DNA from 2 places in the Alteromonas sp. 76-1 genome. Region 2 is predicted to be linked to the other one. Evidence: predicted binding sites of a transcription regulator. Region 2 holds the regulator's gene; the other holds the start of a gene.
The links. Region 2 encodes FliA, which starts transcription of late flagellar genes. Its sites were predicted from a motif close to CTAAAGNTNNNNNNNNNNNNGCCGATA; they were not measured.
Positions count from the first base shown of each region.

Region 1 (3,424 bases), 1.1 Mb from region 2:
TTACTATAAAAAAAGCGAGCTAAAAGCTCGCTTTTTTAACATTCAGTTAGTATTAATATTCCCACCAACACTCTTGCCACCACTCAAGGAATTCCTCAAAGTCGATATAGCCGTCGTTATTGCTGTCTATTAATTTAAAACCTTCCTGTACATGGCTGGCTTTTGTTTTTGGCGAAATAACGGTTAATAACTCGATAAACTCCGTTAAATCAATCTGACCATTACCATCTTGGTCGAAGAAGGTAAAATCTTTCTTTATTTCTTCAATTTTTTCGTCTGAAAGTTGAGCGGTCACGCGCTTTCCCTTTTTTTAGCAACTACATAGAGGGTGAGTGTAACGCCCTTATTGAGTAGTGTCTATGCCTGATTTTCTCTTGCTTTTAACGCGCGTTCACGTTGCAAACGGGCTTTTTCTTCACGCTTTTGTTCCATGGTGATCCGCGCCTCTGTACCCACGTGTTCTTGCTGCCTCATCTTCGCAAGATTAACTTGTTTTTCACGTTCACGAAAACGAGAAAGTTGATCTTCTGTATGGGTACCAAAACAATGCGGGCAGCTTACGCCAGACTCATACTTCTCACTTTGCATGTCTTCATCTGTAATCGGTAAGCGACAGGCATAACATTGATGATAGTCACTTTTTTCAAGATCGTGATTCACAGCCACACGATTATCAAATACAAAACAGTCACCTTCCCACAGTGATTCTTCTTTTGGTACATCTTCTAAATATTGAAGAATACCGCCTTCCAGATGGTATACCTCGTCAAACCCCTGCTCTTTTAAATAGGCCGTAGATTTTTCACAGCGAATACCGCCGGTGCAAAACATGGCTACTTTTTTGTTTTTCTCTGGGCTTAATGTTTTAGCGACATATTCTGGAAACTCGCGAAAAGTCTCCGTTTTTGGGTCGATAGCGTGCTTGAAAGTGCCGATTTCGATTTCATAGCCGTTACGGGTGTCTATCACGGTGACGTCGGGATCGCTAATTAGCGCGTTCCAGTCACTAGGTTTCACGTACGTACCTACGGTTTTACGCGGGTCGATACCTTCAACACCCATGGTGACGATTTCTTTTTTAAGTTTCACCTTGGTGCGGTAGAAAGGCTGTTCTTCGTGAAGTGACTCTTTACAAGAGATGGGGTTAATTCTCTCGTCGGCATTAAGATATTGGAGTAATCCGTCAATACCTTCTCGCGTGCCTGAAACGGTGCCATTAATGCCTTCGCTGGCAAGTAAAAGCGTACCTTTAATGCCATTAGATTCCATGGCAGTTAATAGTGGTTGGCGCATAGCCTCGAAGTTTTCAAGCGCGACGAACTTGTACATCGCGCAAACGATATATTTAGACATAGTAGTATTTACCTTTGCTAGTTGGAACGTAAAACCAGTGCAAAAATGCGGCGCGCACTATATCAAACCAGTTTTAAAATTTCCAGTTAGGCAGCAAGAAAGGATTCAGACTGCTCAATAATGTCACTAAGCATTGTGTTGTCTTCATCAATAGAGGTGGAATAAGTAGCGGCAATGCGCTTTTGAGTGGCTAACGAACAGTTCGTAATAACATCTTGGCTAATTTTCTTTGCGTCATTCGTTTGTGCAAGAGGTACTGGGTGCATTTCATTGTGAAGGCGTACTTCCTCAAACTGCAGTGATGTGGGCTCCTGCAATGCTACTTGATGCGCTATTGTTTGAGACAATCGATTCATGTGCAGCCAATCTGACTCACTCGCACAAAGTGGTGCTCTACGGTAGAAATTAAGTGCTTCTAGCCGCTGTGTAATACCACTAGTGGCTTCGTCTTCGTTTGGGCTTTCTATCGATATAGTGTCGGCAAGTGCACTTTGTTGCATTGCCAAATACAAAGCAAAAAGCGTGGCATTACCCGATGCTTTTGACAGGGTACCGTTCCATTCCCAAGCCATACTGGGGTCTATGGATTTATTTACATTTATATCGTTATCAGACACAAAAATAGGAAGATTTAAAATTCATACCTATAGTGTCGGCAAGATAATGTTTTTCTTAAGCTTATTCTTGCCCTTATCGGTATTTTAAACAATCATATATAGAACCTCTCAAGTAGTTGAAGTGTCATGGTTATCATTGGATGAAAAATGAACTTTTCGGATAAGCAGGTGCTTATTGTTGAAGATCAACGCCCTTTTCTCTTACTGCTTCGTGGATTATTACACTCCATGGGTGCAAGTGACGTTGTCACTAAATCTTCTGCGGAAAAGGCTCTGTCTCTTTGTAAAAAGCAAAAATTTGATATTGTTGTTTGCGATCTTCATTTAGGGGTAGACAAGAAAAACGGTTTCGAGCTTATTGAAGAGCTTAGAATAAAACGCTTAATTAAACCCACCACCGTGTTTATATTAATTAGCGCTGATAGCGCACGCCCTGTGGTACTTGGCTCTATTGAGCGACGCCCTGATGATTATCTTATTAAGCCTTTTTCGCAGGTACAACTTAAAACACGTATTACCCGTGCCTGGCAGAAACGGCAGTTTTTAGGGGCAGTATTGCAAGAGGTGGCCAATGAAAATATCAACAATGCTATCGATTTGTGCGAAGATCTTATTGGTACCCCATCGCCCTACAAAGGTACCTGTGAGCAGTTGTTGGTTGAACTGTATTTGCGCCTAGAGCAATACGACAAAGCGTTGGACGTACTTTCGCCCTACTTAGAAGGAAAGCCAATAATTTGGGCCAAAGTTGCGTTGGCAAAAACCTATCTAGCCTCAGAAAAATACGATAAAGCCATAGGTATTGCCGAGGATATTATTAAACGCAACCGGTTTAATGCCGAGGCGCATGATGTATTGGCGAAAGCCAATGATGCAAAGAACCAAGGCGAAATCGCAATTTCTGCTATCAAGCAGGCTATAAAACTTTCGCCCTTTTCGTTGCCTAGGCATTTTAGTGCATGCTCTATCGCGCGAAACCATAACGATTACATTTTAGCCTCTACCTCTAGTTTGGCCATTTGGGATTTATCGAAAAGAACCGTGCATCAAAACAGCCTGCATTGGTGTGGGTTTATTCGAAGCTTGCTTGATGTCGCCGAATATACAGATGACAAACGTACACGAAACCGCTATCAACAAGAGGCTTTACTTGCCCTGCAACGAGGTAAGTTTGATGAAAACATACTACGAATAGACGAAGATTTTGACGTCAGTATTTTTGGCAGCATTATTAACGCTCGAGTTAATGCTATTGATGGAAAAATGCTGGATGCAAAAAAGAACTTGGCGCAATCACAAGCTGCTATAGACGAGAAGTACACCACGCCGCCAATCGCATTTATTCCAGATAGCCTTAAAGTCATGTACGACCTTGGTGAATATGAAGATGCACTACAACTTCAAGATATTATTAAGCAGCAGAATTTAGAATTCGATTCCAACAGCAACTTTTT
Region 1 covers NZ_LR136958.1:2,383,392-2,386,815, forward strand. Annotated here, with positions in the region: gene ALT761_RS10275 (EF-hand domain-containing protein) at 53-295, opposite strand; gene trhO (oxygen-dependent tRNA uridine(34) hydroxylase TrhO) at 358-1,353, opposite strand; gene ALT761_RS10285 (VC2046/SO_2500 family protein) at 1,440-1,925, opposite strand; gene ALT761_RS10290 (tetratricopeptide repeat-containing response regulator) at 2,118-3,424, shown strand, end outside.
Region 1: ALT761_RS10285 (VC2046/SO_2500 family protein) is a predicted target of FliA. The motif match lies at 2,004-2,030, and genes of this name have one in related genera.

Region 2 (3,424 bases):
TAATTCGGTAAGCGACAAAAAGCCGGCGCCACCTTTTACGGTATGGTAACCACGGAAGATTGCATTCAGTAAATCTGCATCTTCAGGATTATTTTCCAGATCAACGAGCTGTTCTTGTAATTGTTCAAGGATCTCCCCAGCTTCAACTAGAAAGTCCTGTAATATATCCTCGTCAACATCAAACGCCATGCGCCCGCTCCCCTAAAAACCTAAGCTAGACAAAAGATCATCTACGTCATCTTGGCCAGATACCACATCATCGCGTTGGTCTGCATCAATAATTGGACCTTCGGCTTCGACACTATCGATCTTGTTAACTTTTTCGACTTTCGCTTCCAATGGCTTGTCTTGCTCCGCCTGTTCGGGTTCACCGAACATCGTCAGCATATTAACTAAGCTATCTTCCACTTCTTTTACGAGTTCAATCACTCTGCGAATAACTTGACCGGTAAGATCTTGATAACCTTGTGCCATTAACACTTCGGTAAGCAATGATGTAAGCTTAGCCGATTGTTTCGATCCGTCTTCTAGCAATTCGTCTAAATCTGCACATAAAACTTTGAATTCGCCCAACTCGAGTTGACGATTCATCAGTTTCTTCCATTCCGGCATAATTTTTTCGATACGGGTAGAGAGCACTTCAGCAATTGGCATACTCTCTTCAACTGCGTCCATGGTGGTATTGGCAGCTTTTTCCGTTTCTTCGATAACGTACATCAGTCGCGTTTGCGCATCAGGAATGTCATCAACGGTTAAATTTTTAATACGTTCATCGATTTGGAAGTTATTCAACGAGTCATGAAGTTGACGCGTTAATTTACCCACTTCAGCAAAGAGCTCAATGGACTCTTTCATCGAAACGGCTTCTAAGACAGCGTTCGCTGATGCGTTATCGCCCTCTTCAAGATACGCTACCAATTTTTTGGCTTCTTCGAGCGTTATGGAGACACTTTCATTTGTCGACATCCAGTAAACCTCATTTCTCTGGTGAGCGTCTGGATCAACCTAAACGTTCGAAGATTTTATCTAATTTTTCTTTCAACGTAGCGGCAGTGAAAGGTTTAACAACATAACCATTCACACCAGCTTGCGCTGCGGCAACGATTTGTTCTTTCTTCGCTTCTGCTGTTACCATAAGAACCGGTAGGTGTTTCAACTTATCGTCGGCACGTATGGCGCGTAATAAGTCGATACCTTGCATACCTGGCATATTCCAATCTGTTACAACAAAGTCAAAATCACCTTGTTGTAGCATAGGCAGCGCGGTGTTACCGTCGTCCGCTTCCTGGATATTGGCAAAACCCAAATCTTTTAGCAGGTTCTTTATGATACGTCTCATGGTAGAAAAATCGTCAACCACGAGAATTTTCATACTTTTATCCAAAATAGCCTCCAATGAGGGGTTAATTGTTATTAATTTCTATTCTTCGTCAACTTGCCACGATTTCATTCGTGATTTGAGTTTTAACATGGCCTGACTATGAATTTGACTTACTCGCGATTCACTAACATCAAGAACTTCGCCTATTTCTCTAAGATTCAGTTCTTCATCATAGTATAAAGAAAGTACAATCGCTTCCCGTTCGGGTAATGTAGTAATAGCATGTGCTAGCGCTTTTTGGAAAGCCCCTTGCATCAAATCTTCTAACGGTGCGTCGCTGCCTCGGTTCTTTTCTGTAGAAATGACATCTTCAGAAACCCCAAGGTCTTCAATCCCCACCAATTTCCCGGCATTCACTTCGTTCAGCATTTGATGATAATCTTGCATGCTGACATTCATTTTAGCCGCAATATCTACATCTCGCGCGTCTCGGCCTGTTTCACCTTCAACTTGAGAGATGGCTTCTGTGATTGCCCTTCCGTTTTTATGAACGGAACGAGGAGTCCAATCACCTTTTCTTATTTCATCAAGCATAGCGCCACGAATACGAATACCTGCAAAGGTTTCAAAACTTGCACCTTTGGAACCGTCAAAATTTCGTGCAGCTTCTAGCAGTCCAATCATACCTGACTGGATTAAATCATCGACAAGAACACTGGCTGGCAGTCTCGCCATTAAGTGGTGTGCTATCCGCTTCACCAGCGAAGCGTGACGCTCAACTAATTGTGACTTGTCTGTTTGCTGTTGATAAGCGGCTGCTTTGCTATTCAACGCTGACTTCCTACTGCTTTATCTGCTATTAGTTGTTCAATAAAAAATTCTAAATGGCCACCTGGTTGCGCAGGAATAGGCCAAGAAGCTGCTTTGGCTGCTAGCTGGCCAATCGCCACCGCTGCCGGTGAGCTTGGATAAGCATCTACTATTGACGTTTGCTTACGAACTGCTCGGCGTATGTTCTCGTCAAAAGGAACCGTTGCTACCAATTCTAGCGCAACATCTAAGAATCGCCCTGTTACTTTAGATAATTTACTGAAAAGTTCCTGACCTTCTCTAACATCGCGAACCATGTTAGCGACAACTTTGAAGCGAAAGACACCATGTTCTCGGTTAAGAATTTTAATTAACGCATAGGCATCGGTAAGTGAAGTGGGCTCATCACACACTACCACCATAATATCTTGGGAGGCTTTGGAGAAGCTTAGCACCATATCGGAAATACCCGCTGCGGTATCCACAATAAGCACATCAATGGGCGTGCGCAATTCGCTGAAAGCTCTAATGAGCCCTGCATGCTGCGTTGGTGATAGCTCTGCCATTGATTGAGAACCTGATGTGGCTGGTGCTATTTTTATACCGTGAGGGCCCGTAACGAGTACATCGTCCAAGGTACACTCACCAGATAACACATGGGAGAGGTTTTTCTCTACGCGTAATCCTAGCATTACATCCACATTGGCCAGACCTAAGTCTGCATCCAATACCATTACGCGCTTTCCCTGCTTTGCCATAGCAATAGCTGTGTTTAGCGTAATATTTGTTTTACCAACGCCACCTTTACCTCCGGTGACGGCGATAACTTTGATTAATCGTGATTGCTTCATTTTTCGTAAGCTACTCGCTTGATCATCAATCATACTGCTCGTGCTGTTTTAACCACATTGTTACTAGTAGTATGATTCAAACCGTACTTTTTATAAAGCTTTGCAGCAGCAGATACTAAAGATTTTGCTTCTGCAATCTTAATGTCTTCAGGAACTTTCTGTCCATCTGTTACATAACTGACAGGTAACTGGTACTCCACCGCAGCGCTAAGCACTTCGCCTAGAGAGTAGCACTCATCAAGCTTTGTAAAGATACAACCGCTAAGTTCCACCCCTTCGTACGCATCTATAATACGTTGTAATGCAGCATATTGGGTATTCGCTTGCGCTACTAGGTATTTTTTCACTGGCTGCATTTGTCCGTTATCAAATTGATTTATCTGTTTAATTAATCGACTATCTCGTTGACTAAAGCCTGCCGTATCAATTAACACTAGTCTCT
Region 2 covers NZ_LR136958.1:1,242,667-1,246,090, reverse strand. Annotated here, with positions in the region: gene ALT761_RS05180 (chemotaxis protein CheA) at 1-189, opposite strand, end outside; gene ALT761_RS05175 (protein phosphatase CheZ) at 202-966, opposite strand; gene cheY (chemotaxis response regulator CheY) at 1,001-1,384, opposite strand; gene ALT761_RS05165 (RNA polymerase sigma factor FliA) at 1,421-2,152, opposite strand; gene ALT761_RS05160 (MinD/ParA family protein) at 2,149-3,015, opposite strand; gene flhF (flagellar biosynthesis protein FlhF) at 3,012-3,424, opposite strand, start outside.